DNA from 4 places in the Kineococcus lubricus genome. Region 3 is predicted to be linked to each of the others. Evidence: riboswitches for the same ligand, from Rfam matches in the RefSeq annotation. Region 3 holds a riboswitch; each other region holds the start of a gene.
The links. A riboswitch is a leader RNA that binds a small molecule or an ion and turns the genes downstream of it on or off. The one in region 3 is predicted to bind S-adenosylmethionine.

Region 1 (7,246 bases), on a different contig from region 3:
GCAGCGTGAGCGACCAGTACGCGGTGGCCCGCGACGTGTGGGGGCTGCCCGACACCGAGCTCGCGGCCCTGGCCGGTCACGGGTTGCGGGTGGAGGGCATGAGCAGCGCGACCCGGCAGCGCCTGGGGCGGGGGCTGGCGGACTGGCTGGGCGCCCCGTGAGCCTGCTGCTGTCGGCGTTCGAGATCAACGGCCCGAACCTCACCAGCCAGGGGTTGTGGGCGCACCCGGAGCAGGAGTCGTCGCGGTACACCGACCTCGCGCACTGGACGGGCCTGGCCCGGCTCCTGGAGGACGGGGGTTTCGACCTGCTGTTCCTGGCCGACTCCCCCGGGTACCCGGTGCTGGACGGCGCCGTCCCGGACGTGACGTTCGAGCAGGCCGTCGAGATGCCGACGAACGACCCGCTGCTGCTGGTCCCGGCCATGGCCGCCGTCACCGACCGGCTGGGTTTCGCGGTGACGGCCTCGACGACCTTCGAGGGCCCCTACCCCAACGCGCGGCGGTTCGCGACGCTGGACCACCTGACCGGGGGGCGGATCGGCTGGAACGTCGTCACCACGTCCTCGCCGGTGGTCAGCGACCTGCACGGCCGGGACGCGCTGCCGCCGCACGACGTGCGGTACGACGTCGCCGACGAGCACCTCGAACTCAGCTACCGGTTGTTCGAGGGCAGCTGGGAGGACGGTGCGGTGCTCGCCGACAAGGCCGCCCGCCGCTACGCCGACCCCCGCCGGGTGCACGAGGTCCACCACGAGGGGCGGTGGTTCTCCTCGCACGGGTACTTCAAGGTCGAGCCCTCCCCGCAGCGCACCCCGGTCATCTTCCAGGCCGGGGCCAGCGACCGAGGCCGGGAGTTCGCGGCCACCCACGCCGAGGTCGTCTTCCTGCAGGGCCGCGACGCGGCGTCGCTGCACCGGCAGGTGCGGGACGTGCACGCCCGCGCGGCGGCGCACGGGCGGGCCCCGGGGTCGGTGCGCACCCTGGCGGGCCTGAGCGTCGTCCTGGGCCGCGACCGCGCCCACGCCCGCGCCCGGCTCGAGGAGTACCTGTCGTGGGTGGACCCCGAGGCCGCCCGCGCCTACTACGCGGCGATGACCGGGATCGACCTGACCGCGCTGGACCCCGCGGGCAGCTTCTCGGACCTGCGGACCGAGGGCGGGCGCACCCAGGTCGAGCGGTACCGGGGCGAGACGGTCGCGCGGGCCACGGCGGACTTCCTGCGCTTCGGGATGCGCGAGTTCGTCCTGGCCGGGTCCGCGGTGGACGTCGCCGACGACCTGCAGGCCCTCGTGGAGCGCACCGGGGTCGACGGGGTCAACCTCACCCCGTTCGTCGTCCCGGGCTCCTACCGGGAGTTCTGCGAGCAGGTCGTCCCCGAGCTGCGCCGGCGCGGGCTCGTCGACGGACCGGACGGCCGTGCGGCAGGCTCTACCCTGCGAGAGAAAATCTTCGGCGCGGGCCGCGCGAGGCTGCCCGCCGACCACCCGGCGGCCCGGTTCCGCCCGGCCCACGAGGAGCAGCCGTGAGCGAGGTCCCCACGAGGTCCCGGACCCGGGTCGGGGGTGTCGGCGTCGAGCTCAACGGCGTCAACGCCGTCGCCGAGGACGAGCGGCACGGCCGGCCGCGGGACCTGTTCTGGCCGTGGTTCGCCGCCAACGTCTCGGTGCTGGCCGTCAGCTACGGCTCCTTCGTCCTCGGGTTCGGCATCTCGTTCTGGCAGGCGACGTTCGTCTCGGTCGCGGGCGTCGTGGCGTCCTACGTGGTCGTGGGGCTCGTCGCGATCGCCGGCAAGCGCGGGTCGGCGCCGACGATGACGTTGTCGCGGGCCGCGTTCGGGGTCCACGGCAACCGGCTGCCGTCGCTGGTGTCGTGGCTGCTGACCCTGGGCTGGGAGACGTCCCTGGCGGCCGTCGCGGTGCTGGCCACGGCCACCGTCCTGGACCGGCTCGGCGCCGGCGGCGGGACGGGGACGAAGCTCGTGGCCCTCGTCGTGGTCGTGGCGCTGATCGTCCTGGGCGGCACCCTGGGGTTCGGCGTCATCATGCGGATGCAGCGCTGGATCACGGTCGTGACGGCGGTCCTGACGGTGGCGTACATCGCCTTCGCCGCCCACTCCGTCGACCTGGCGGTGGTGGGGGCGATCCCCGCCGGCGGCACCGCGGCCGTGGTCGGCGCCTTCACCATGGTCATGACCGGGTTCGGCCTGGGCTGGGCCAACGCCGCGGCCGACTACTCCCGCTACCTGCCGCGGGAGGCCTCCAGCGGCGGGGTGGTGCTCTGGACGACCCTGGGCAGCTCGATCGGGCCGGCGGTGCTGCTGGTGTTCGGCGCCCTCGTCGTGGGCTCGGACCCCGACCTGGGCGCGCTCGTCGGCAAGGACCCCGTGGGGGCGCTGACGACGATCCTGCCGACGTGGTTCCTCGTGCCGTTCGTCGTGGTGGCCGTCCTGGGCCTGGTCGGCGGCGCCGTCATGGACATCTACTCCTCGGGGCTGGCGCTGCTCAACGTGGGCCTGCGCGTCCCCCGCCCCGTGGCGGTGCTCGTCGACGGCGCCCTCATGGTCGCCGGCGCCACCTACATCGCGTTCTTCTCCGCCGACTTCCTCACCCCGTTCCAGGGGTTCCTCATCACCCTGGGCGTGCCGATCGCGGCGTGGGCGGGGATCTTCCTGGCCGACCTGGCGACCCGGCGCCGCGGGTACGCCGAGGCCGAGCTGCTCGACGCCGGGGGCCGCTACGGCTCGGTGCGCGCGCTGCCGGTGGCGACGATGGTCGCGGCCACCGTGGTGGGCTGGGGCCTGGTGACCAACCAGAACGCGAGCTGGCTGACCTGGCAGGGCTACCTGCTGGGCCCGATCGGGGGCCGCGAGGGCGCCTGGGCCTACGCGAACCTCGGGGTCCTGCTGGCCTTCGCGATCGGCTTCGCCGTCGTCGCGGTGTTCGGCCGGCCGGCGGTGCGGCGGCAGGAGAGCCGCTGAGGCCCCCGCCGCCGCGCACCGGCCGCGCGGGGGTCAGGCCCGCTGGACGGTGACCTTCGGCGGGACCTGCAGCGTCTGCGCGATGACGCAGTACCGCTCGGCGAGGGAGACCATCTTCGCCTCCGTCGCCTCGTCGGCGTCGGAGGTGAAGTCGAAGGTGATGGTGACGTCGGTGATCCCGATCGGGACCTCCCGGGAGACCCCGAGGGTGCCGCGGGCGTCCCAGTGCGCGTCCACGGCCACGGAGGCGTTGCGCAGCTCGACGCCCATGGCCGTCGCCACGCTGCGCAGCGTCACCCCGGCGCAGGCCGCCACGGCCTCGCAGAGCATGTCGGCCGAGCAGGCCTCGGTGCCGTCGCCGCCGGCGGCGGGGTGCAGCCCGGCGCGGGTCGTCCCGGCGAAGCCGTCGACCGAGACGCCGATGGACTGCCCGTCCAGGACGGCCACCGCCCGGGCCGGGACCAGCGCCTTGGCGGGGTCCTCCCGGTAGGAGTCCTTCAACGGCTTCTGCAGGGCTCTGAGCTCGGTCGAATCCACCGGCGAAGCTTAGGCCCGGCCACGGCCCGGCCCGCAACCTCCCGCCGGGGTCGGCCACACTGGCCGGTGTGAAGTGGACCACCGCGGTGCGGACGCTGGAGGAGGTCGCCGACCGCTGCGCGCACGTGAGCCGTCAGCCGGCCGGGATCGTGCGGTTGCGGGTGGAGCAGGCGTGGGTGTTCGGCGCCCTGCTGGGGCCGCGGCGGGACGTGCTCGACGACGCCGGGGCGGTGCGGGTGGCCCTGGTGACGAACGCCGACGAGGCCGACTGCGCGCACCTGACCCAGCCGCCGGCCGCCGGGCACTGGCTGGCCGCCTCCGGGCTGGCGACCCGGCCGGTGACCCTGACGTTCCGGTCCGCGCAGGCGCCGGTGTGGAACCACCTGGTCGAGCGGCCGGTGCTGTTCTGGACGGTCGGGGACGGCACCGACCACGAGGTCCTGGGGCAGCTGCGGGCCGGCGACGGCGAGTTGCTGCGCCCGGAGCCGCCCACGCCCGCCGAGCTCGCCGGGCGGCTGGACCGCGAGCTCGCGGTCAGCCTGGGGGCGCTGGGCCGCGCGGCGCGCGCGTACGACGAGAAGCGCTGGGCGCCGGGGGCTCCCGCGCGGCGGGCCGACGCGCTGGCCGACGCGGCCCTGGGGTACCTGGACCTGCGCGCCGCCCGGGACGGGCTGGGCCCGGCTAGCCTCGGCGCATGAGCGACCCCACCCCCGAGGACGTCCCGCAGAAGCTCGCCTACCGGCTGCTGACCGGCACCGACGACCGCTCGTTCTGCGAGAAGGTGAGCGCGGCGCTGGCCGACGGGTACGTCCTGCACGGCAGCCCGTCGGTGACCACGACCGGGGGCGTCACCGTCGCCGCGCAGGCCGTCGTCCTCCCCCACGCCCTGCCCCCCGCGCGCGCCTGAGGTCCGGCCGGGGCGCTCGCGGCCGGGGGCGGACCGGCGGGAACCGTCCACGCTGTCGGACAGCCGGTGTTAAGCTCGGGGCAGGTCATGAGTGACAGCGGTAAGCCCTGGCTTGCTGTCCGGCAACCCTCCTCCGCGGCGGGGTGCCCCAGGTGAGGACCTGGCCGGACGGACCCGTCCGGCAAGCGCGGATCGCCGGACGCCGGTCGATCACGGGAGCCCTGCGAGCCGCGCGCCCGCCCGTACGACCTCCCGGAGTGTCCCCGTGTCCACTGCCCCCTCCCTGCCCGACAAGCCCAAGCGCCGCGGCGTGCTGTACGCCGTCATCGCCGCCGTCGTCGTCATCGCCGTGGTGGTCGTGGCCCTCGTCCTGGGCAACCGGGACGACTCCACCAGCACCAGCGCCGCCGGAGCCGGCGAGGCGAAGACCGTGAAGATCGGTGTCGCCGACAAGTCGCTGCCGTACTGGACGACGTACAGCGAACTGGCGAAGTCCCGGTTCAACGTCGACGTCGAGCTGGTCAACTTCTCCGACTACACGCTGCCCAACCCGGCGCTGTCGCAGGGTGAGCTGGACCTCAACCAGTTCCAGCACATCCAGTACCTCGCGAACTACAACGCGACCGCCGACGACGACCTGCAGCCCATCGGCGCGACCGCCGTCTACCCGCTGCCGCTGTACTCCCTCACCGCGGGGTCCGTCGAGGAACTGCCCGCCGACGCGAAGGTCGCCATCCCCAACGACGCCATCAACGAGGCGCGCGGTCTGCTCGTCCTGCAGCAGGCCGGCCTGGTGACGCTGAAGGACGGCGGCACCCCGTTCTCCACCACGAACGACATCGAGTCCTCCAAGGTGGAGGTCGTCACCGTCGCCGCCGACCAGACCGCCAGCGCGCTGCAGTCCGGTTCCGTGGCCGCCGCGATCGTCAACAACAACTTCGCCACCGCGGCGAAGCTGTCCGAGGACTCCGTCATCGTCGACGACGACGCCACCTCCCCCGCGGCGGCGCCCTACGTCAACATCTTCACCGCCCGCAAGGCCGACACCGGCAACCAGACGTACCTGGACCTGGCGGCGCTGTGGCACGACCCGGCCGTGCAGGAGGTGTTCCTGCAGGACAACCCGAGCGCGATCGTCCGCGACGTGCCCGCCGCCGACCTGCAGGCGGAGACCGCGGAGGTCGAAGCCGACGCGAAGGCCGCCTCGGCCAAGTGACCGCCCTCATCACGCTGACCGACGTCAGCAAGCGCTTCGACCGCCGCGACGGGTCCTCCGTCGCGGCGGTCGACGCCGTTTCCCTCCAGGTCGAGCAGGGCGAGGTCCTCGCGGTCATCGGGTACTCCGGCGCCGGGAAGTCCACGCTCGTCCGGCTGCTCAACGCGCTGGAGAGACCGACCTCGGGCAGCGTCGTCGTCGCCGGTCAGGACCTCACGAGGCTGTCCGAGGGTGAACTGCGCGCGGCCCGGTCGAAGATCGGGATGATCTTCCAGCAGTTCAACCTGTTCCGGTCCCGGACGGTCGCCGGGAACGTGGCGTACCCGCTGAAGGTGGCGGGCGTGGCGAAGGCCGAGCGGGACCGGCGCACCGCCGAGCTGCTCGACTTCGTGGGCCTGCTCGACCGCGCCCACGCCTACCCCGAGCAGTTGTCCGGCGGCCAGAAGCAGCGGGTCGGCATCGCCCGCGCGCTGGCGACGAACCCGCCGCTGCTGCTGGCCGACGAGGCCACGAGCGCGCTGGACCCCGAGACCACCACCGAGGTCCTGTCGCTGCTGCGGCGCGTCAACGCCGAGCTCGGGGTGACGATCGTCGTCATCACCCACGAGATGGAGGCCGTGCGGCAGATCGCCGACCGGGTCGCGGTCATGGAGAACGGGCGGGTCGTGGAGGTCGGGGACACCTACGACGTGTTCTCCGACCCGCGGACCCCCGCCGCGCAGCGGTTCGTCCGCAGCGCCACCCACGACCGGCCGTCCGCGGACACCCTGGCGAGGTTGCGCACCCACCACCCGGGCCGGCTCGTGAGCGTGCGCATCACCGACGAGCCGGGTCTGCAGCAGCGCGTCGACGCGGCCTTCCGGGACACCGGGACGACCGCCGAACTCGTCTACGGCGGGGTCTCGGAGATCCGCGAGCGCCGGACGGGGTCGCTGACGTACGAACTCACCGGGGGTGTCGACGCCGCGCTGGAGGCGTTGCGGGCCGCCGGGATCCACGCCGACGAGGAGGCCTGATGGACTTCACCGGTTTCCTGGAGACCGTCGACGTCTTCCGGGACGCGATCTGGCAGACGCTGCTCATGGCGGTCGTGTCGCTGATCTGCTCGGGGGTCCTCGGGCTCGTCCTGGGGGTGGCGCTGTACGCGACGCGGCCGGGCAACCTGTTCGGCAGCAAGGTCGTGTTCGGGTTGCTGGGGTTCGTCGTGAACGTGGTGCGGCCCATCCCGTTCGTCATCTTCCTGGCCGCCATCACCCCGCTGCAGATCGCGGCGGTGGGCACGACGATCGGGACGACCGCGGTGACGTTCGCGATCTCGCTGGCGGCGGCGTTCGCGGTGTCCCGCATCGTGGAGCAGTCCCTGGTGAACGTCGACCCGGGGGTCGTGGAGGCGGCGCGGGCGGCCGGGGCCTCGCGGATCTCGATCCTCGTGGGCGTCGTCATCCCCGAGGGGCTGGGCCCGCTGGTGCTGGGGTACACGTTCATCTTCGTCGGGATCGTCGACATGACGGCGCAGGCCGGGCTCGTCGGCGGCGGCGGGCTGGGCGACTACGCCATCACGTACGGCAAGCAGCGCTACGACTACGGGATCATCTACGTGGCCGTGT
Region 2 (7,246 bases), on a different contig from region 3:
CCAGCAGCAGCTGCCGCACCCGGACCAGCGCCAGCGACGCCGTCGCCAGCGTCAGCGCGTGCGAGGAGATCAACGGCAGCGCGTCCGCCGGGCCCAGCGGCACCGGGTCCACCGACCCGGTGCGCCACGGGCGTTCCCCGACCAGCGTCAGGCCCAGCTCCGCCAGCGGCGCCAGGTCCGACGTCCCGATCCCGCCGAAGCGGTGCATCGTGGGCAGCGCCCCCGAGCGCACCGCCTCCGCCAGCGCCCCCAGCACCGGCGGGCTGATCCCCGCGCCCAGTCCCGCGTGCGCCCCCGCCAGCAGCTGGTTCAGCCGCACCACCAGCGCGGCCCGCGTCGTCGGCTCGTCCTCCACCGGCCCCAGCGACGCCGCGTGCGAGCGCAGCAACCGCAGCCCGTGGGCCCGGGGGTGCTCGCCCTGCTCCTCGCCGACCCCGACGTCCTTGTTCGCCCCCACCCCGGTCGTCGCCCCGTACACCGCCCCCGCCGCGCGGGCCGCCTCCATCGCCGCGTGCACCGCGCCCAGGGAGGCCAGCGCCGCCCCGTCCACCACCGGCCGGGCCCGGCCGTGCGCCACGTCGTCCAGGTCCGCCGGGGACAGCGCCCGGCCGGCGACCGCGACCCCCCGGGTCGCGTCCGGAACCCCCTGGTGCTCCACTTGACCTCCGCACGACCGCCGCCGGACCTGGCTGGGTGAGGTCACGATCGGATGACGGCCGACCGCGCCCCGTTGACCGCTCACCGGCCTGTGCTCAGCATGTACCCGCCGACAGGCCCAACCCGGGAGCCGCCGCAGTGATCACCTTCGAGGCCGTCCGCAAGCAGTTCCCCGACGGGACGGTCGCGGTCGACGACCTCCACCTGGAGCTCCCCACGGGGAGGACCACAGTCTTCGTCGGGCCCTCCGGCTGCGGCAAGACGACGTCCCTGCGCATGATCAACCGGATGGTCGAACCCACCGGCGGCACCGTCACCGTCGACGGCCGGGACGTCCGCACCCAGGACCCGGCCCGGCTGCGCCGCGGCATCGGCTACGTCATCCAGCACGCCGGGCTGTTCCCGCACAGGACCGTCCTCGACAACGTGCTCACCGTGCCCCGCCTCGTCGGCCGCGGCCGCGACCGCACCCGCGCCCTGGAACTCCTCGAACGCGTCGGGCTGCCCGCCGCCCTCGCCGACCGGTACCCCGCCCAGCTGTCCGGCGGCCAGCAGCAGCGCGTCGGCGTCGCCCGCGCCCTGGCCGCCGACCCGCCCGTCCTGCTCATGGACGAGCCCTTCAGCGCCGTCGACCCCGTCGTCCGCGGCCAGCTGCAGCAGGAGTTCCTGCGCCTGCAGGCCGAGCTGGGCAAGACCATCGCCATCGTCACCCACGACATCGACGAGGCCGTCGTCCTCGGCGACCGCATCGCCGTCTTCCGCGCCGGCGGGCACCTCGCCCAGGTCGGGACCCCGGAGGAACTGCTGACGAAACCCGCCGACGAGTTCGTCCGCGGCTTCGTCGGCCGCGACCGCGGCTACCGCGGCCTGAGCTTCCTCAGCAGCGACGACCTGCCGGTCCGCCCCCTCGACGGCGCCTCCCCGGCCCCGGGGCCCGACGGCGTCTTCCGCGCCGGGGACTCCCTGCGCACCGTCGTCGACCTCACCCTCACCTCCCCGTCCGGCACGGCCGTGAAGGTCGACGGCGACGGGACCCCCATCGGCACCGTGCACCACCGCGACGTCGTCGACCTGCTGGAGACCCGTCGGTGAACCAGGTCCTGGAGTACGCGCGGAACAACTCCGCCACGATCCTCGACGCCCTGGGCCAGCACGTCGTCCTCGCCGTGCTGCCGCTGCTGCTCGGCGTGGCCGTCGCCCTGCCCCTGGGGTACCTCGGAGTGCGCTTCGGGTGGCTGTACCACCCCCTGCTCAACGTCTCCGGGCTCATCTACTCGATCCCGTCGCTGGCCGTGTTCGTCGCCCTGCCGTACGTGCTGGGCACGAAGATCCTGTCCCCCGTGAACATCGTCGTGGCGCTCGCGCTCTACACCGTGGCCCTCATGGCCCGCACCGTCGCCGACGGCCTGCGCTCGGTGGACCCCGCGCTCACCGAGGCCGCGACCGCCATGGGCTACCAGCGGACCCGCCGGCTGCTGGAGGTCGAGCTGCCGCTGGCCGCACCGGTGATCCTGGCCGGGGCCCGGGTCGCGGCGGTGTCGAACATCTCCCTCGTCAGCGTCGGCGCGCTGCTCGGCGTCGGTGGCCTCGGGGCGCTGTTCACCCGGGGTTTCCAGCTGGACTACACCGCGCCGATCATCGTGGGGATCGTGCTGTCGATCGCCCTGGCCGCGGTCGCCGACCTGCTCATCGTCGGGTTCCAGCGGGCCGTGACGCCCTGGACCCGCGCCGTGAAGGGGGCCTGACGTGGACGACGCGCCGTACCTGCTCGACGCGGCCCACTGGGCCTGGTCGAGCCCGGGGACCATCCCGCACCTGATCGTCGCCCACCTGGGCTACACCGCGATCTCGGTGCTCGTGGGTTTCCTCATCGCGTTCCCCGTCGGGCTGCTCATCGGGCACACCGGCAAGGGGTCGTTCCTGGCCATCAACGCCGGGAACGCCGGGCGCTCGCTGCCGACGCTGGGTCTGCTGAGCCTGCTCGTGGTCCTCATGGGGCTGGGTTTCACCCCGGTGCTCATCGCCCTCGTCGTGCTCGTGATCCCGCCGATCCTCACGTCCACGTACGCGGGGTTGCGCGCGGTCGACCCGAACGCCGTGGACGCGGCCCGGGGGATGGGGATGAGCTCGGCGCAGGTCCTGTTCCGCGTCGAGCTCCCGATCGCCCTGCCCGTCGTGTTCGGCGGCATCCGCGCCGCCGTCCTGCAGGTCGTGGCGACCGCGACGGTCGCCGCCTACGTCGGGCTGTCCGGGCTGGGCCGCCTGCTCATCGACGGCCTGGCCCTCAACGACTACGGCCGCATGGTCGCCGGGGCCGTCGTCGTCGCCGTCCTGGCGATCGCGCTGGACCTGCTGCTGGGCCTGGTCCAGCGGTACGCCGTCTCACCCGGCCTGACCGGCCGGGGCCTGCGGCGCGCACGGGGCACGCGATCCGTGGGAGAGTCCGGGGCGAGCCCGGAACCCGAACTCGTCAGCGCAGGAACGTCGAAAGGCACGTCATGAACCGCAGGAACCTGCTCGGTCTGGCCCTCGTGGGCTCCCTCACGGCGGGGCTGGCTGCGTGCGGCGGCGGCGACGACCCGCTGGCCTCCGACGCCGGCTCGGGGGACTCCACCGCCACCTCCGCCGTCATCGTCGGCTCGGCGAACTTCCCCGAGAGCGAACTGCTCATGGAGATGTACGCGCAGGTCTTGGAGGCCGAGGGCGTCGAGGTGCAGCGCAAGCCGAACATCGGTGCGCGCGAGCTGTACCTCAAGGCCCTCGACGACGGCTCGATCGACCTCATCCCCGAGTACAACGGGGCGCTGCTCGCCGCGCTGTCCGAGGGCGGCGCCCCCGAGGGGGTCTCCACCCCCGAGCAGGTGCTGGAGGCGCTGAAGCAGGTGCTGCCCGAGGGCACCGAGGTGCTCGAGCAGTCCGCCGCGGAGGACAAGGACTCGCTGTCGGTCACCGAGGCCACCGCCACCCAGTACCGCCTGACCTCGATCGCCGACCTCGCCCCGGTCGCGAAGGACCTCGTCGCCGGCGGCGGCCCGGAGTTCCAGGAGCGCTACCAGGGCCTGGAGGGGCTCAAGGAGCTGTACGGCGTGGAGTTCAAGGAGTTCAAGCCGCTGGACCCCGGTGGCCCGCTCACCGTCGGCGCCCTCAAGGACGGCACCATCCAGGTCGCGAACATCTTCACCACCGACTCCGCCATCACGACGAACGGGTTCGTCGTGCTGGAGGACCCGAAGAACCTGTTCCTGGCCCAGAACGTCCTGCCCCTCATCCGGTCGTCGAAGAACGACCAGACGATCACCGACGCGCTCAACGCGTTCTCGGCCAAGCTCACGACCGAGAACCTCACCCAGTACCTCGCGCAGGTCCAGGTGGACAAGAAGGACGTCGCCGCCGTGGCGAAGGACTTCCTGACGGCCAACGGGCTCGTCTGAGCCGCCCGTCGCGGGCCGGACGGCGCGTCCGGCCCGCGACCCCCGCACCCCCCGGTGGGGCCGGCGGGTGTTGACACGCGGCGAACGCGTCGGGCAGTGTGGCCCGCGCACACCCATCCAGAGCGGCTGAGAGATCTGGCTCCGTGACTCCGCAGCAACCCTCCGCGCGAGCGGGCGTGGGTGCTTCCGCCAGAACCGATGGAGGAACGTTGTCGAGCAGTTGCGCCCGGGGCTTCTTCGCCTCGCGCCGCCGTCACATCGACTACTGCCGCTGCGGCGCCACGTTCTGTTCCTGACCCCCCACGCTCACCGGCGCTGACCCGGGGCCGGGGCGGACGACCGTCCGCCCGGCCCGTCCGCCGTCCCCGCGGGGCACGACCCGACGGCACGGCGCAGCCCTGCCCGGGGCGCCGGTGAGGTGGGCTGCGCGGCAGCCGAACCGCCTCGCACGCACCCGCGCGCGGTGACCACCCCCCGGTCCCCGCCCGCCCCTCACGAACCCCACCGCCGACCCGGTCCTGCGCGCCAGGAGACCGGGCGCCCCACCGTTGGAGCCCGCCATGCTCGTCCGTCGCCGCACCACCCTCGCCGCCGCAGCCGCCGCCGCCCTCGGCGGGATGCTCGCCGGCTGCTCCTCGGGATCCGCGGGTGAGCAGGAACCGGTGGGGGAGCCCAAGACCGGCGGCAAGCTCACCTACCTCGAACCGCAGACGTGGACCACGCTGTACCCGCCCGCCGCGGGGTTCTACCCCAACGGGGGGATCGTCAACAACATCACCGACCGGTTGCTGTGGCAGAACCCGCAGACCCTCGAGCTCGAACCGTGGATCGCGGTCGCGCTGCCGGAGGTGAACGCCGACGCCACCCAGTACACCTTCACGCTGCGCGAGGGCGTCACCTACTCCGACGGGTCCCCGCTGGACGCGGCCAACGTGGTCGCCAACCTCGACCTCTTCGGCAAGGGCGACCCCGCCCGGGCCCTGACGGTGTCGGAGGCCATCAACAACTACGACCGCGGCGAGGTCGTCGACGAACGCACCGTCCGGTTCCACTTCACCGCTCCCGCACCGGGTTTCGCGCAGGCCGTGTCGACCATCAACTCCGGTCTGCTCGCCACGTCCACCCTGGCGCAGGACAGCGAGGGCTTCGGGCCCGGCAGCGCCGCGACCGTCATCGGCTCCGGGCCGTTCGTGGTCGACTCGGAGGAGGTCGGCACCCGGATCTCCCTCGTGGCGCGCGAGGACTACGCCTGGGCGCCGCCGTCGCGGCCCCACCAGGGCCGGGCGTACCTCGACGGCATCGACGTCGTCGTCGCCGGGGAGGACAGCGTCCGCGTCGGCACCGTCGTCGCCGGCCAGGCCGACCTCGCCCGCCAGATCGAGGCGCCGGACGAGGCGCAGTTCAGCGCCGACGGACTGGCGCTGCTGGCCGCCGCCACCAACGGCGTCAACAACGGGTTCAGCTTCCGGTTCCGGACCCCGCAGCTGCAGGACCTCGCCGTCCGGCAGGCGATCGTCGCCGGCATCGACCGGCAGGCCGTCATCGACACCCTGTTCAGCGACAGCTACGTGCTGGCCACCGGCGTCCTGGCGAAGTCGGCGCTCGGGTACGTCGACACCTCGGAGGAGTACCGGCACGACCCGGCCGCGGCGGCGCGGCTGCTCGACGGGGCCGGCTGGACGGTGGGCGCCGACGGCGTCCGCGCGAAGGACGGCGTCCCGCTGGCGATCACGTTCAACGAGGCCCTGCCGCAACCGCGCTCCAAGGAGGTCGTCACCCTGGTCCAGGAGCAGCTGGCCGACCTCGGGATCCGCGTCGACCTGTTCCCCGGCGACCAGGCCGCCCAGACCGCCGCCTCCCTGGACCCCGAGACCGTGCAGGTCTACCACTCCATGGTCGGGCGGGCCGACTACGACGTCCTGAAGTCGCAGTTCTTCTCCAGGAACCGCAACACCCTGCTGAACCTGGACACCACCGACGGGTCCCTCGGCGACCCCGAGCTCGACGCCCTGCTGAACGACATCGCCTCCGAACCCACCACCGACGCGCGTCAGGCCGCCTCCGAGGCCGCGCAGCGCCGGCTGGCCGAGCAGGCCTACGTCGTCCCGCTGTTCGAGGAACCGCAGGTGTTCGGCTTCCGCTCCGACGTGCAGGGTTTCGCGACCGAGTCGGTGGGCCGGCCCCTGTTCCACGCCACGTGGCTGAACCGGTGAGCACCCCGTCCCCGGCCGGCGCACCGGGAGGACGGCGGTGACGTACGTGCTGCGGCGCGCCGGCCAGGCCGTCGTCGTCCTGGTCCTGGCCTACGCGCTGACCTACGTCCTGCTCGCCGCGCTGCCCGGCGACGCCGTCCTGGCCCGCTTCGGCAGCCCCGAACTGGGGTTGTCCCCCGAGCAGCTGGCCGACATCCGCGCCGCCTACGGGGCCGACCGGCCCCTGCCCGTGCGGTTCGCCGAGTCCGCGTGGGCCTTCCTCGGCGGGGACCTGGGGTACTCGGTGCAGAGCGGGGCCGCGGTCTCCACCCTCCTGGCCGCCGCCCTGCCCTCGACCCTGGTGCTGGCCGCGCTGGGCCTGGCCCTGGCCGTGGTCCTGGCCGTGGTCATCGCCGTCGTCGCCACCCACGGCCGCGGCCGCTGGCTGCGCCGGGCGTTCCGCAACCTGCCGCCGCTGTTCGTGTCGCTGCCGGTGTTCTGGATCGGGATCCTGCTCATCCAGGTCCTGTCCTTCCGCCTGGGGCTGGTGCCCGTCATCGGCGCCGGCCCCGTCGAGGCGCTGGTGCTGCCCGTCCTCACCATCGCGGTGCCCATCGCGGCGCCGCTGGCGCAGGTGCTGATGCGCAGCGTCGACGACGTCGTCCGGATGCCGTTCGTCCCCGTGGTGCGCGCCCGCGGCGCCGGCACCGGCTGGCTGCTGTGGCACGACGTCAGCCGCAACGCCGTCCTGCCCGCGCTGACGATGGCCGGGCTGCTGTTCGGCGAGCTCGTCGGCGGCGCCGTGGTCACCGAGGCTGTCTTCGGCCGCGCCGGGATCGGGCAGCTCACCGCCCAGGCCGTCGCCAACCGCGACACCCCCGTCCTGCTGGCCGTCGTGGTCCTGTCCACGGTGGCCTACGTGGTGATCAACCTCGTCGTCGACCTGCTCTACCCCGTGCTCGACGC
Region 3 (7,246 bases):
ACCCCGGGTTCGAAGCGAACGGAGTTCCTCCCATGACCACCACCGAACTCGTCCCCACCCTCCTCAGCGGCCCGCTGGCCGAGCTGGACGCCGAGCTCCCCGGCGTCGTGGACCCGGGTTTCGCCGCCCACGAGGTCACCGACCGCTCCCGCCTGGACGCCCCCGCCGGCGTCCTCGCCGTCGTGCGCCCCCGCGACGTCGGGCAGGTCCAGACCGTCCTGCGGTGGGCCACCCGGCACCGCGTCCCGGTCGTCCCGCGCGGGGCGGGCACCGGGTTGTCCGGCGGGGCCGTCGGGGTCACCGGCGGGATCGTGCTGTCCACCGAACGGCTCGACCGGATCCTCGAGATCGCCCCCGCCGACCAGGTCGCCCGGGTGGAACCGGGCGTCCTGGGCGCCGACCTCGACGCCGCCCTGGCCCCCCTGGGCCTGCGGCACGCCCCGGACCCGGCGAGCTGGCGCATCTCCAGCATCGGCGGGAACGTCGCCACCAACGCCGGTGGGCTGCGTTGCGCGAAGTACGGCGTGACCCGGGAGTCGGTGCTGGCCCTGGACGTCGTCCTGGCCGACGGTTCGCTGATCTCGACCGGCCACCGCTCGATCAAGGGCGTCACCGGCCTGGACCTCGTGGGGTTGTTCACCGGGTCCGAGGGGACCCTCGGCGTGGTCGTGGGCATCACGATCCGGTTGCGCCCGCGACCGGTCGACGAGCGGACCCTCGCGACGTGGTTCGACTCGGTCGACGCGGCCGCTCAGGGGTTGCTGGCCCTCACCGCCGGCGCGGCCCGCCCGGCGGTCGTGGAACTCCTCGACGGCCCGACGCTGCGGGACATCGACGCCTTCTCCGGGACGACGCTGGCCGCGCACGGGCAGGCGCTGCTGCTGGTGCAGACCGACGGGCACGGTGCGCTGGCCGAGGCCGAGGAGATCGAGGCGGCGCTGGCCGGCGCCGGGGGCAGGGTGCGCCGGCTCGCCGGTGCGGAGGCGGAGTTCCACTGGGAGTTGCGCCGCAGCGGCCGGGGTCCGCTGGAGGACGTGCTGGCCGTGGGGGAGGACGTCGCGGTCCCGCTGTCCCGGATCGGGGAGTTCCACCGCGAGATCACCAGGATCGCTGCGGCGCACCGGGTCTCGGTGCGGGTCGTCGCGCACGCCGGGGACGGGAACTTCCACCCGCTCCTGCTCGCCGACGACGCCGCCGGCGCCGCCGAGCGCCTCGAGGCCGCCGCGGACGAGGTCGTCGCGACGGCCCTGCGCCTGGGCGGGACCATCAGCGGGGAGCACGGCATCGGCACCGCCAAGCGGCGCTGGCTGGCCGACGAGATCAGCCCGCGGGTGCGGGCCCTGCAGGCCGGCGTCAAGGCCGTCTTCGACCCGCTGGGCCTGCTGAACCCCGGCAAGGCCCTGTGATCCGGGACCCGGGCGGGGATTGACAACCGGCTCGGGGCCACGCGACAGTGATCGGGCAACCCATCAAGAGCGGCTGAGAGACCTGGCTCCGCGACGCCGCAGCAACCCCCCGTGCGAATGGGTGCGGGTGCTTCCGCCGGGAACGATGGAGGATCGATGCAGCACCGCACGTCCCGTGCCGCCCCGTGCCGCTCCGGGGGTCGCTCCCACGCGTGCGGACGGGGCGTGGTGGACCTGCGCCGTCGTTCCAGCACCGCCCGTCGCTGAGGCCCGACCCGGCCTCCCTGCCCACCGAACCCCGGAGCACCCCCATGCCCGTCCCGCCCGACACCGGCGACCCGAAGTTCACCGCCGACGCCCACCCCGACCGCCTCGTCAGCACCGCCCGGCCGGCGCAGGACCTCGACCGCGACGGCCTCGTCGTCGACCGCGACGACACCTCGATCCGCGCCTTCCTGCCGGACGTGCGCGACCACGACGGCAGCAGGACCGAGTGGGGCGACGCCGTCCGCGTCCCCGTCGGCGCCGAGCCGGGGCGGGTGACCGCGTGACCCTCGTCCAGGACGGCGCGGCGCTCGACCCCGAACCGCTCAGCGGCCCCCACCTGCTGTCCCGCCGGGCCCGGGACGTGCTGCCGGCCGTGGGTTTCGGCCCGCGCCCCACCCGCCCGGTCGAGGGGACCATCGGCCTGCACGGGGGCGTCCCCGGTGCCGCGGCCCTGCCGCTGCACGGGCTGTCCCGCGCCTTCGCCGAGGAACTGGCCGACCCGGCCGCCCCGTCGCTGCGCTACTCGGTGCCGCTGGGGTTGCCGGAGCTGCGGGAGTGGATCGCCGGCGACGAGGGCACCGACCCCCAGCGCGTCGCCGTCACCAACGGCGCGCTGCACGCCCTGGCGCTGGTCTTCGACGCGCTCGTGGACCCGGGCGACGTCGTGCTCGTCGAGAACCCCACGTACCCGCTCGTCCTGACCCTGCTGCGGCAGCGCCGCGCCGACACCCGGCCGGTCGCCACCGGGCCCGACGGTCTGGACCTCGACGACCTGGAGTCCCTGCTGCGGGCCGGGCTGCGGCCCAAGCTGCTCTACACGATCCCGGACTTCCAGAACCCCACGGGCACGAGCGCGCCCCCGGCCGCGCGCCGCCGCCTGGTGGACCTGGCCGAGCGGTACGGGTTCCTGCTGCTGTCCGACGACCCCTACCGCAAGCTCCGGTTCGACGGGTCCCCGGCCGAGGACCTGGACCTGGCCTCCGAGCAGGTCCTGCACGTCAACACCTTCTCCAAGACCCTCGGGCCCGGGCTCCGGCTCGGCTGGATCGCGGGGCCGCAGTGGCTGGTCGGGGCCGTGCTGGACGCCCGCCGGGATTCCGACCAGCACACCTCGCTGGTCGTCCAGCGCGCCGTCCACCGCTTCCTGGCCGCGCCCGGCGCGCTGGCCGACGCGTTGCGGCGCAGCCGGTCCGTCCTGCGCGAGCGGCACGACGCGCTGCTGGCCGCGGTGTCGGCGGAACTGCCGGGCGTGGTGGAGGTCCCCCCGGCCGACGGCGGGATCTTCGTGTGGGGCCGCGTGGTCGACCCCGCCGTCGACCTGGAGAGGGCGCTGGAAGCGGCCCGGCAGAACGCCGTCGACTTCCCGCTGGGGCGCTACTTCAGCCCCGTCGGCCCGCACGAGTTCACCGACCGGTTCCGCTGGGGTTTCTCCGACCTCACGCCGCAGGAGCTGCGGGAGGCCGTGCACCGCGTGGCGGTCGCCTTCGCCTCCCCGCTGGCCCGGCGGTGACCGTCCAGGCGCTGCCCGTCGTCACCTGGGTGGCCACGGGCTGGGACGACCCGCGCGTGGCGGGCCTGCGCGGCCTCATGGACGCCGAGGTCGGCCCGCGCTACGCCCGCCCGGGCGCGGGTCCGCGCCCCTCCCCGCCGCCCCCCTCCGCCGCCGAGGTCGAGGTGGCCTGGCTCGCCCTGGCCGGCGGTGAACCGGCCGCGACGGCGAGCCTGCGCCGGCTCGCCGTCGCGGGCGAACCCGTGCGGTGGGAGGTCAAACGCGTCTTCGTCGCCCCCGCGCACCGCCGCCGCGGGCTCGCGGCGCAGGCGCTGCGCCGCGTCGAGGAGTCCGCCCGGGGCGTCGGCGTGGACCGGCTGCTGCTGCAGACCGGCGACCGCCAGCCCGAGGCGATGGCCCTGTACGAGCGCGAGGGCTGGGAACCGGTCCCCGTCTACCCCCCGTACGACCGCGTCGGGCACAGCCGCTGCTACGGCAAGGGCGTCGGGTGACCCCGCGGCGCCCCCGCACCTGCTCCTCCACCGGAAGGCCCGCACCGTGAGCACCCTCGAGAGGCCGTCCGTCCCCGCGTCCCTCCGGGACGACGACTGGTCGCGGCGCAACGGTTTCCTGGAAGGAGGTGTCGAGCGCCCGGTCCGCGGGCTGCTGCCCGCGGGTGCGCTCGACGCCCCGGGACCCATCGCGCTGCGCGCCGACCTGACCGTCGCTGCAGCCGTGGAGCAGGCGGCTGCGGAGGGCGCGCTGGGCCGCACCCCCCTGGCGGTGGTCCTGCCCCGCGCCGGTGCCGCGCGCCCGCACGCGCTGGGCGACGTCGTCGCCGCCACGACGCTGGCCGGCCTGCGCGCCCTCGTGCGCGAGGACCCCGAACGGGCCGGGTCCCCGCTGCGCGAGGTCGCCGACCCGGCGCTGCCGCACGTGGGGGCCGGGCAGAGCGCCGACGAGGCGTGGGCCGCGCTGGGGGAGTTCCCCGCCGCCTGGGTCCTGGTCGACGGCCGCGTCGCCGGCTGGGTCCGGCGCGCCCGGCTGGACCAGGGACGCACCCCCGAGGACGGTCCGTGAGGACCGGCGCCCGGTCCCGCCGGGCCCTGGTCACCGACGTGCTGGGTGGCGTCCTGGCCGGGTCCGGGTCCCCGCCGCTGCGGGTGCTCGACGCGGGCGGGGGTGACGGCCGCGACGCCGTCGACCTCGCCCGGCTGGGCCACGAGGTGACCGTCCTCGACTCCTCCGGGCGGGCGCTGGCCGCCGCGCAGGAGCGCGCCGCGGGAGCCGGTGTCGCGCACCGGGTGCGCACGGTCGACGCGGACCTGGACGACGTCGCCGCCCTCGCCGCGATCACCCACCACCGCGCCGGGGGGTCGGGGTCGTTCGACCTCGTCCTGTGCCACGACGTGCTTCCCGCGCGGGGCACCCTGGCGCAGGTCGTCTCCGACGTCGCCGCGCTGACGTCGTCCGTCCGCGCCGGGGGCGCGATCTCGCTGCTGGCGCCCTCCGGCGCGCCGGCGCGGGCCGGCCTGCTGCGCCTGGACCGCGACCTCGTGCGGGGGGCGCTGCTGGCCGGCGGCTGCGACCTCGTGCCCGTGGGGGAGGACGTGGTCGACGAGGTGAGCGGGACCTCCCACTGGCACCTCGTCGCGCGTCGGCGCGCGGACTGACCCGCGCCCCCCGCGCACGGCGGCCCGCCACCCCGGGAGGGGTGGCGGGCCGCCGTGCGGTGGGCTCAGCTGGTCTTCGGCAGCCCGGGCGGGTTGACCTGCGACGTCGGGACGGCCTCGTTCGCCAGGTTCCACCGTTCCAGCGTCTCGGCGTAGGCGCCGCTCCGGATGACGTGGTTCAGCGCGTCGGCCAGGGCCTGCACCAGACCGTTGTCCTTCTTCGTCGTCGCCGCGATGTCGGCCTGGATCGTGCCGCCGCCGGGGACGGTGCCGACGATCTTCGTGTCGCCGGAAACCAGCGCGTGGTACGCCGCGGTCGGGTTCGGGCCGAAGTTCGCCTCGATCCGGCCCGACTTCAGGGCCAGGTAGGTGTCGGAGGCCTGCTGGTAGTACTGGATGGTCGCCTCCTCCCGGCCGGCGGCCTCGTTCTGCTCGTTCCAGTCCAGCAGGACCTTCTCCTGGTTGGTGCCCGAACCGACCGAGACGGTCCGGCCGGCGACGTCCTCCGGCCCCGCGATCGAGGTGATGCCGGAGTCCTTCGCGACCTCCCAGGCGAGGGTGTCGACGCGGTAGGAGGCGAAGTCGTACTTCTCCTTGCGCTCCTCGGTCACGGTGATGTTCGAGAAACCCACGTCGTACTGCCCGGAGTCCATCGACAGGAACAGGTTCTCCCAGCTGGTGGCCTGGAGGTCCGGTTCCAGCCCGAGGACGCCGGCGACGAGGAGGGCGATGTCGGGTTCGATTCCGATGACGGTCTCGTCGTCGTCGGCGCGGAAGCTCAGCGGCGGGTTGCCGTTGCCGGTGGTGCCGATGACCAGGGTGCCGCGGTCCCTGATCGCCTGGGGCACCTTGGCCGCGATCTCGGGCACCGCCTCGACGGTGACGCGGCCGCTCTGCTCGGGGCTGGTGTCGACCCCCGAGCCGCCGCTGCTGGTGGCGGCGGGGGCCGTCGCGGGGTCGGCGTCGCCCGACGCGCACGCCGACAGCACCAGCGGGGTGGCGGCCAGCGACAGGAGCCAGGTACGTCGGCTGATCACGGGTTTCTCCTCGTGCTCGGGCCTGCCCGGAGCAGGCCGACATCGCGGTCCGGCGGAGCGCCGGACCGTCAGGGGGTGGAGTGGTTCAGAGGACCTTCGCGAGGAACGAGCGGGTGCGCTCGTGCCGCGGGTGGTCGAAGACCTCGGTGGGGGTGCCTTCCTCCAGGACGACGCCCTCGTGCATGAACAGCACGCGGTCGGCGACCTCGCGGGCGAAACCGATCTCGTGGGTGACGACCAGCATGGTCGTGCCGGAGGCGGCGAGGTCCCGGATCACGTCCAGCACCTCACCGACGAGTTCGGGGTCCAGCGCCGACGTCGGTTCGTCGAACAGGACCAGGGAGGGTTTGAGGGCGAGCGCCCGGGCGATCGCCACGCGCTGCTGCTGACCGCCGGACAGCCGGCGGGGGTACTCGCCGGCCTTGTCGGCCAGGCCCACCCGCTCCAGCAGGGCCCGGGCCTCGACCTCGACGTCGGAGCGCCTGCGGCGCTGCGCCGACACCGGGGCCTCCACGACGTTCTCCAGCACCGTCAGGTGCGGGAACAGGTTGAAGTGCTGGAACACGAACCCGATGTTCGACCGCTGGCGCAGCACCTCGCGCTCGTGCAGCTCGCGCAGGTGGTTCCCGGCGCGCTCGTAGCCGATGAGCTCGCCGTTGACCTCGACGACGCCCGCGTCGACCTTCTCGAGGTGGTTGATGGTGCGCAGCAGCGTGGACTTGCCGGAGCCGGACGCGCCGAGCACGACGGTCACGGTCCCGGCGGCCACCGACAGGTCGATGCCGCGCAGGACCTCCAGGGCGCCGAAGCGCTTGTGGACGCCTTCGAGCTTGACGACCGGGCGGTTGAGGGTGGGGGTGCTCATCGAGGAGCCTCCAGACGGCGGGCGCGGGCGGCGCGCACGGAGCGGAACGCCTTCGACAGCGCCGGGTCGCTCTGGGCGCGGGAGCTGCCCCGGCCGTAGTAGCGCTCCACGACCCACTGCACGCCCGACAGGACGGTGGTCAGGACGAAGTACCAGATCGCCGCCACGAGCAGCAGCGGGATGACGCGGCCGGTCCGGTTGTAGACGACCTGCACCTGGTAGAAGAGCTCGGGCAGCGCCATGATGTAGACGACCGAGGTGCCCTTGAGCAGGCCGATGATCTCGTTGCCCGTCGTCGGGACGATGATGCGCAGCGCCTGCGGGAGCTGGATCCGCCAGAACTGCCGGCCCTGCGGGATGCCCAGCGCCGCCGCAGCCTCCCGCTGGCCGGGGTCGATCGCCAGGAAACCCGAGCGGACGATCTCGGCGAAGTACGCGGCCTGGTGCAGGCCCAGACCCAGGAACGCCGCGGTGAGCGGGGCGATGAGGTCCTGGGTGCTGAAGGACCA
Region 4 (7,246 bases), on a different contig from region 3:
CCCGCGTCGGCGCGGACCTGTGGCTGCTCGCCCACGGGGCCGACGTCGCGATCGTCGGCGGGACGATCGGGGTCGCGCCCCTGGGGGTGACGCTGCTGGCCGGGCTCTCGGCGCGGCGGGCGGTGCGGATGTGGCTCGCCGACCAGGTCGAGGCCGAGCGCCCGGTGCTGCCCGGGCCCGCCCTGGGGGTGTTCACCGCCGCGTACGGCGTCCTGACCCTGCTCGTCGCGCTGGTCGCGCGCAGCGGCGTCGGGGCCGCCTCACCGCTGGGCGCGCTGCTCGGGGGGTGCCTCGTGGGGGGCCTGGGCGCGCTGGCCGCGCTGTGGCCGCTGCGCCCGGCGACGCCCCCGGTGGTGCCCGCCTGGGTGGTGGCGGCCTGGCGCCCGGCGGCCGCGGCGGTGCCGGCGCTGGTGGCCGTCGGCTCCCTGCTCGTGGCGCTCGCCCTGGTCCGGGGCCGCGCCGACGTCCTGGCGCTGCACGAGGCGCTGAGCCCGGGCGTGGTCGGCGGGGCGCTGCTCACCCTCGCCCAGGCGCTGCTGCTGCCCACGCTCGCCGTGTGGGGGGTGGCCTGGACGAGCGGGACCGGTTTCGCCGTGGGCACCGGGACCTCCGTGGCCCCCGGCGGGACGTCGCTGGACGTGCTGCCGACCGTCCCCGTCCTGGGCGCGCTGCCCGCACCCGGGGCCACGCCGGCGCTGGCGTGGGCGGCCGTCGCGCTGCCCGTCCTCGTCGGAGCGCTCGCGTGGGTGCTGGCCGCCCGCCGCGGCCCCCGGGTGGAGGGGCTGCTGCACCGCTGCGCCGCCGCGCTGGTCCACGGCGCGCTGACCGGGGCCGGGGTCGCGCTGCTGTGCGCCCTGGCGTCGGGCGCCCTGGGGCACGGCCGCCTCGGCGAGGTCGGCCCCGACGCGCTGCTGACCGGGGTCGTCGTCGCGGGCGAGGTCGCCGCGGGCGCCGTCCTCGCGGTGCTGCTGGGCCGGGGCTGGCGCGCCTGGCGCGGGGCGGAACTGGTGATCGACCTGCCCGGCGCCCCCGGCGGCGCCCCCCGGACCCCGCGCAAGCTCCTCGGCGACGACCGCCCCACCCCCTGAGCGGCCACCCCGCCCCACCCCACCGCCACCCCGCCGCGGGGACCCCCGGTCGGCGCCGCGGTCCCGTCCACCCGGGCCAGGGGTTTCGGGCCGGACCGCCCCGGCGGCTAGAGTCTGCCCACGTGCCCGTACGTGTGGTCGTCCTCGCCTCCGGATCCGGTTCGACCCTCCAGGCCCTCCTCGACGCCGACGACCCGGCGTGGCGGATCGTCGCCGTCGGTTCCGACAAGCCGGGGGTGACCGCGCTGGAGCGGGCCGCCGCCGCCGGGATCGAGACCTTCACCGTCAGCCCCGCCGACTTCGTCGACCGCCCCGCCTGGGACGCCGCGCTCGCCGCCGAGGTCGCCCGCCGCGCCCCCGACCTCGTCGTCCTCGCCGGGTTCATGCGCATCCTCGGCGCCCCGGTGGTCGAGGCCTTCGGCGGCCGGATGATCAACACCCACCCCGCGCTCCTGCCCTCCTTCCCCGGGGCCCACGGCGTCCGCGACGCCCTGGCCCACGGCGTGAAGGTCACCGGCTGCACCGTGCACCTCGTCGACGCCGGCGTCGACACCGGCCCGATCCTCGACCAGGCCGCCGTGCGCGTCCTGGACGACGACGACGAGGCCTCGCTGCACGAGCGCATCAAGACCCGCGAGCGCGAACTGCTCGTCGGCGTCGTCGGGCGACTGGCCCGCGCGACCCCCCACCCCGAGAGGACGGCACCCCGCTGATGGACCCCCAGGGCACGAAGGTCCCCGTGAAGCGCGCGCTGATCAGCGTCTACGACAAGACCGGCCTGGCCGAACTCGCCCAGGGGCTGCACGCGGCCGGGGTCGCCCTCGTCTCCACCGGGTCCACCGCCACCCGCATCGCCGCCGCGGGCGTGCCCGTGACCCCCGTCGAGGAGCTCACCGGGTTCCCCGAGTGCCTCGACGGCCGCGTCAAGACCCTGCACCCGCGGGTGCACGCCGGGATCCTCGCCGACCGCCGCCTGCCCGACCACGTCCGCCAGCTCGCCGAGCTCGACGTCGAACCCTTCGACCTCGTCGTCGTGAACCTCTACCCGTTCGCCGCGACCGTCGCCTCCGGCGCCGGCTACGACGACGTCGTGGAGCAGATCGACATCGGCGGCCCCTCCATGGTCCGCGCCGCCGCGAAGAACCACCCCAGCGTGGCCGTCGTCGTCGACCCCGCGGCGTACGCCGACGTGCTCGCCGCCGTCGCCGACGGCGGGTTCGACCTCACCGCCCGCAAGCGCCTGGCCGCGGCCGCGTTCGCGCACACCGCCGCCTACGACACCGCGGTGGCGTCCTGGTTCGCCGAGCAGACGCTCGACGAGGCCGACCAGGGCTGGCCCGCCGTCACCGGCGTCGCCCTGGAGCGCACCGCCGTCCTGCGCTACGGCGAGAACCCGCACCAGCAGGCCGCCGTCTACGCCGACCCGACGTCCGCGCCGGGCATCGCGCAGGCCGTGCAGCTGCACGGCAAGGCCATGTCGTACAACAACTACGTCGACGCCGACGCCGCCCTGCGCGCCGCGTACGACCTCGACGGGCCCGCCGTCGCCGTCATCAAGCACGCCAACCCGTGCGGGATCGCGACCGGCACCGACGTCGCCGACGCCCACGCCAAGGCCCACGCCTGCGACCCCGTCTCCGCCTACGGCGGCGTCATCGCGGCCAACCGCGTCGTGACCGCGGCCATGGCCGAGCAGGTCGCGCCCGTCTTCACCGAGGTCGTCATCGCCCCCGGCTTCGAGCCCGAGGCGCTGGAGGTCCTGCGGGCCAAGAAGAACGTCCGCCTCCTGCAGCTGCCCGAGGGCTACTCCCGGCAGGCCCGGGAGTGGCGCCCCGTCTCCGGCGGCGTGCTCGTGCAGGACCTCGACGCGATCGACGCCGAGGGCGACGCCCCCGCGAACTGGACGCTCGCGGCCGGTGAGGCGGCCACCCCGGAGGTCCTGGCCGACCTCGAGTTCGCCTGGCGCGCGGTCCGCTCGGTGCGCTCCAACGCGATCCTGCTCGCCAAGGACGGCGCGTCCGTCGGCGTCGGCATGGGCCAGGTCAACCGCGTCGACTCCTGCAAGCTGGCCGTCGCGCGCGCCGGAGCGGACCGGGCCACCGGGTCGGTCGCCGCGTCCGACGCGTTCTTCCCGTTCGCCGACGGCGCGCAGATCCTCATCGACGCCGGGGTCAGCGCGATCGTGCAGCCCGGCGGGTCCATCCGCGACGCCGAGGTCGTCGAGGCCGCCGCGAAGGCCGGCGTCACGATGTACTTCACCGGCGCGCGCCACTTCGCGCACTGAGGTCCGCCCGTGGCGCCGGCCGGTAGCGTCGGCACCGTGACCACCGAGCGCGTCCCCACCCCGGGCAACGCCGTCCTGCTGACGCTCGTCGGCGGGATCGTCGTCGCGCTGGTGCTGACGCTGCTGGCCGGCCCGACCCCGGGCGGGGTGCTGCTCGGGGCGGACCTGGCCGTCGCCGCCGTCCTGCGGCTGGTGCTGCCGGTGCGGGTCGCGGGAGCGCTCGCGGTCCGCTCGCGCGGGCTGGACGTCGCGATCCTCCTGGTGCTGGCGGTGTCGTGCCTGGTGCTGGCCGGCGTCGTGCCGACCCCCGTCTGAACCCCCCGACGGACGCCCCCTCCCGCCCACCGGGAGGGGGCGTCCGTCGTTCCCCTGCGCACCGGCCGGGCACCGGGGTAGGGTGCACCGATCCCATCCAGAGCGGCTGAGAGACCTGGCTCGACGACGCCGCAGCAACCCCCGCGGGGGTGCTACCGCCAGGACCGATGGAGGACGCCCCGCCATGTCCCTGCACGAGCCCCTGAAGTTCGCCTACTGGGTCCCCAACGTCTCCGGCGGGCTGGTCGTCTCCACGATCGAGCAGCGCACCAGCCACGACCCCGCCTACAACGTCGAGGTGGCCCGCGCCGCCGAGCGCGTCGGGTTCGAGTACGCCCTCACCCAGGTGCGGTACCTCGCCTCCTACGGCGCCGACGCCCAGCACGAGTCGACGTCGTTCTCGCTGGCGCTGCTGCTGGCGACCGAGCGGCTGAAGGTCATCGCCGCGGTCCACCCGTTCTTCTGGCACCCGGGGGTCCTGGCGAAGTTCGCGGCCACCACCCAGGAACTCACCGGCAACCGCCTCGCGCTGAACGTGGTGTCGGGCTGGTTCAAGGACGAGGCGACGCAGCTGGGGGTGACCTGGCACGAGCACGACGACCGGTACAAGCAGTCCGAGGAGTTCATCGAACTGCTGCGCGGGGTGTGGAGCCAGGACGGCTACAGCCAGTCCGGGGAGTTCTTCAACGCCACCGACATCACCTTCCGCCCGCAGCCCACGGCCGCGCCGGAACTGTTCCAGGGCGGGAACTCCACCGCCGCGCAGGCCATGGCCGGCCGCGTCTCGGACTGGTACTTCATGAACGGCAAGTCGATCGCGGACGCCGCCGCCGGGGTGCGGGAGGTCAGCGCGCTGGCCGCCGCGAACGGCCGGTCGGTGCGGTTCGGGCTGAACGGCTTCGCGCTGGTGCGCGACACCCGAGAGCAGGCCGAGGCGGTCCTGGAGGAGATCGTCGCCAAGGCCGACCGCGCCAAGGTCGAGGGTTTCGGCGCCGCGGTGCGGGAGGCCGGCGGTTCCACCCGCGACGGCAAGGGGATGTGGGCCGACAGCGGGTTCCGCGACCTCGTCCAGTACAACGACGGTTTCCGGACGGGGCTGGTCGGGACCCTCGACGAGGTGGCGCGCCGCGTCCTGGCGTACCGGCTGGTCGGCGTCGACCTGCTGCTGCTGGGGTTCCTGCACGTCAAGGAGGAGGTCGAGGCGTTCGGGGAACTCGTCATCCCCCGGGTGCGCGAGCTGGAGGCCCGGCTGGTGGCGGGGGAGGACCTGGACCTGGGCGCCGAGCTCGACGGGGCCGTCGCGGCGGCCACCGCACCCGTCCCCGTCTGAACCGGCCGCCGGGCGGGGCGGTGCCGGACCCGTGGCACCCTGGGCGGGTGCGACGTGCCGCGGTCCCGCTGGTGCTGGTGGCCGCCCTCGCCGCCTGCTCCCCGCCCCGCCCGCCGGCCCCGGTGCCGGTGAGCGCCGCCGCGCGACCGGCCCCCGTCCCCGTCGTCGTCCTCGACCCCGGCCACAACGGGGGCAACGCCGCGCACCCGGAGCAGATCGCGGTCCCCGTCCCGGCGGGGGGTTTCGAGAAGCCGTGCGGCACGACGGGGACGTCCACGGACAGCGGGTACCCCGAGCACGCCTACGCCTTCGACGTCGCCCTGCGCACCGCCGACCTGCTGCGCGCGCGGGGGGTCGAGGTCGTCCTGACCCGGTCCGAGGACACCGGCGTCGGCCCGTGCGTGGACGCCCGGGCCGCGGTGGCGAACGCGGCGGGGGCGGCGCTGGCGGTCTCGATCCACGCCGACGGAGCCGCGCCCACCTCCCGCGGTTTCCACGTCGTCGAACCGGGCCCGGCCCCCGACGGCGGCAACGCGGCGGTGCTGGCGGCCTCCGACGTCGCGGCGCGCGACCTGCTCGCCGCGTTCGGGACCGCCACCGGCCTGCCCCGGGCCGACCGCCTCGGGGACCTGGTGGAACCTGGCCTGACGCGGCGCTCGGACCTGGCGGGCCTGAACCTCGCGCGGACGCCGTCGGTGCTGCTGGAGTCGGCGAACATGCGCAACGCCGAGGACGCCGCGCTGCTGTCCGACCCCGCGTTCCGGCAGACCGCGGCGCGCGGCATCGCCGACGGCGTGTCGGCGTTCCTCGCGCGCGACCGCCCCTGAGACCGCTTACCTTCTGGGGGTGACCCTCGCGCCTGCCGACCCGACCGTGGAACTCGTCGTGCTCCTGACCGACGACGGGACCCCGTGCGGGACCGCGCCGAAAGCCGACGTGCACCACACCAGCACCCCCCTGCACCTGGCGTTCTCCTGCTGGATCCTCGACGGGCGGGGCCGCACGCTGCTGACCCGCCGCGCCGCCGCGAAGCGCACCTGGCCCGGGGTGTGGACGAACTCGTTCTGCGGGCACCCCGGCCCGGGGGAGGAACCGGCCGACGCGGTCGTGCGGCGTTCGGTGCAGGAACTGGGGGCGCCCGTCGTGGACGTCGCGTCGCTGCTGCCGACGTTCCGCTACCGCGCCGTCATGGACGACGGCACCGTCGAGAACGAGGTCTGCCCCGTGTTCACGGCGCGGCTGGCCGGGGACCTGGCCCTGGACCCCGACGAGGTGGACGCGTTCCGCTGGGTCGGGCTGGACGAGCTGCGGGCCGAGGTCGCGGCCGACCCGGCGCCGTTCAGCCCGTGGATGCTGCTGCAGCTGCGCGGGTTCTGACCGCCCGACCTCAGCCCGTCCGGCCCAGGTCGTGGGCGTCGAGGTAGTCCCGGACCAGCTGCTCGCTCACCCGGCCGCGGTCGGCCACGGACCGTCCCTGCGCCCGCGCCCACGCCCGCACCAGCTGCGGGTCGACGCCGGAGCGCCCGGTCCGGTCCGCGCCCGCGGTGGGCGCGGCCGCGGCGGCCGGGGCCACCCCCGGGGCGGGCAGCCGCGCGACGCTCACCGCCGCCCCCTCGGCGGCCAGCTCCCCGGCCTGCCCGGCGACGTCGGCGTGGTGGGTCAGCAGCACCACCTGCACGTCGCGGGCCAGTTCGGCCAGCGCCGCCAGCGCCGCCCGCGTGCGGGTCTCGTCGAAGGTCATCAGCACGTCGTCCAGCACCACCGGCAGCGGCCCCTGCCCCGACGCCACGAGGGCACGGTGCTGGGCGGCCACCGCCGCCAGCCGCAACGCCAGGAAGACCTGGTCCGCGGTGCCCTCGCTCAGCCCGTCGGCGCCCTCGAGCAGCTCCCCGTCCGCCCGGCGCACCCCCAGCCGCCGCTCCCCGCCGTCGTCCAGGGCCACCAGACCCGTCCAGCGCCCCCCGGTCAGCCGCGTCAGCACCTCACCGGCCTCGGCCAGCAGCGGGTTGGCGCGCGAGGCGGAGAACTCCTCCAGCTGCCGGCGCAGCACGGTGCGCTGCAGGTCCACCACGACGTAGCGCTCGGTGTCGGCCTGCAGCCCCGCCAGCGCCTCGGCGCGCCGGGCGGCCAGCACGTTGGCGTCGGCACCGGCGGTCAGCCGTTCCAGCTCCACCTCGGCCCGGGTGACGTCCTGCCGGGCCCGGGCCCACACCTCGTGGGCCTGCTCGT

Region 1: linked by a shared signal. The riboswitch ahead of ACRYRX_RS08095 (MetQ/NlpA family ABC transporter substrate-binding protein) and the one ahead of ACRYRX_RS15875 (sulfurtransferase) in region 3 are both predicted to bind S-adenosylmethionine.
Region 2: linked by a shared signal. The riboswitch ahead of ACRYRX_RS09405 (TIGR04028 family ABC transporter substrate-binding protein) and the one ahead of ACRYRX_RS15875 (sulfurtransferase) in region 3 are both predicted to bind S-adenosylmethionine.
Region 4: linked by a shared signal. The riboswitch ahead of sfnG (dimethylsulfone monooxygenase SfnG) and the one ahead of ACRYRX_RS15875 (sulfurtransferase) in region 3 are both predicted to bind S-adenosylmethionine.

What each region holds. Positions count from the first base shown of each region.
Region 1 is NZ_JBJLSK010000008.1:102,866-110,111, forward strand. It holds gene ACRYRX_RS08065 (adenosine deaminase family protein) at 1-161, shown strand, start outside; gene ACRYRX_RS08070 (NtaA/DmoA family FMN-dependent monooxygenase) at 158-1,528, shown strand; gene ACRYRX_RS08075 (purine-cytosine permease family protein) at 1,525-2,979, shown strand; gene ACRYRX_RS08080 (OsmC family protein) at 3,013-3,516, opposite strand; gene ACRYRX_RS08085 (DUF7711 family protein) at 3,585-4,214, shown strand; gene ACRYRX_RS08090 (DUF1737 domain-containing protein) at 4,211-4,423, shown strand; SAM riboswitch class IV at 4,507-4,617, shown strand; gene ACRYRX_RS08095 (MetQ/NlpA family ABC transporter substrate-binding protein) at 4,689-5,639, shown strand; gene ACRYRX_RS08100 (methionine ABC transporter ATP-binding protein) at 5,636-6,655, shown strand; gene ACRYRX_RS08105 (methionine ABC transporter permease) at 6,655-7,246, shown strand, end outside.
Region 2 is NZ_JBJLSK010000010.1:57,415-64,660, reverse strand. It holds gene ACRYRX_RS09430 (aromatic amino acid lyase) at 1-658, opposite strand, end outside; gene ACRYRX_RS09425 (ABC transporter ATP-binding protein) at 796-1,749, shown strand; gene ACRYRX_RS09420 (ABC transporter permease) at 1,746-2,402, shown strand; gene ACRYRX_RS09415 (ABC transporter permease) at 2,404-3,159, shown strand; gene ACRYRX_RS09410 (ABC transporter substrate-binding protein) at 3,156-4,088, shown strand; SAM riboswitch class I at 4,199-4,293, shown strand; gene ACRYRX_RS09405 (TIGR04028 family ABC transporter substrate-binding protein) at 4,649-6,301, shown strand; gene ACRYRX_RS09400 (ABC transporter permease) at 6,339-7,246, shown strand, end outside.
Region 3 is NZ_JBJLSK010000020.1:31,983-39,228, reverse strand. It holds gene ACRYRX_RS15880 (FAD-binding oxidoreductase) at 33-1,406, shown strand; SAM riboswitch class I at 1,464-1,558, shown strand; partial or broken gene ACRYRX_RS15875 (sulfurtransferase) at 1,862-1,957, shown strand; gene ACRYRX_RS15870 (aminotransferase-like domain-containing protein) at 1,954-3,183, shown strand; gene ACRYRX_RS15865 (GNAT family N-acetyltransferase) at 3,180-3,674, shown strand; gene ACRYRX_RS15860 (hypothetical protein) at 3,721-4,242, shown strand; gene ACRYRX_RS15855 (methyltransferase domain-containing protein) at 4,239-4,835, shown strand; gene ACRYRX_RS15850 (ABC transporter substrate-binding protein) at 4,901-5,872, opposite strand; gene ACRYRX_RS15845 (amino acid ABC transporter ATP-binding protein) at 5,958-6,737, opposite strand; gene ACRYRX_RS15840 (amino acid ABC transporter permease) at 6,734-7,246, opposite strand, start outside.
Region 4 is NZ_JBJLSK010000001.1:210,206-217,451, reverse strand. It holds gene ACRYRX_RS00980 (cell division protein PerM) at 1-1,088, shown strand, start outside; gene purN (phosphoribosylglycinamide formyltransferase) at 1,211-1,801, shown strand; gene purH (bifunctional phosphoribosylaminoimidazolecarboxamide formyltransferase/IMP cyclohydrolase) at 1,801-3,372, shown strand; gene ACRYRX_RS00965 (DUF3017 domain-containing protein) at 3,409-3,687, shown strand; SAM riboswitch class I at 3,778-3,861, shown strand; gene sfnG (dimethylsulfone monooxygenase SfnG) at 3,872-5,017, shown strand; gene ACRYRX_RS00955 (N-acetylmuramoyl-L-alanine amidase) at 5,065-5,844, shown strand; gene idi (isopentenyl-diphosphate Delta-isomerase) at 5,864-6,394, shown strand; gene ACRYRX_RS00945 (AAA family ATPase) at 6,405-7,246, opposite strand, start outside.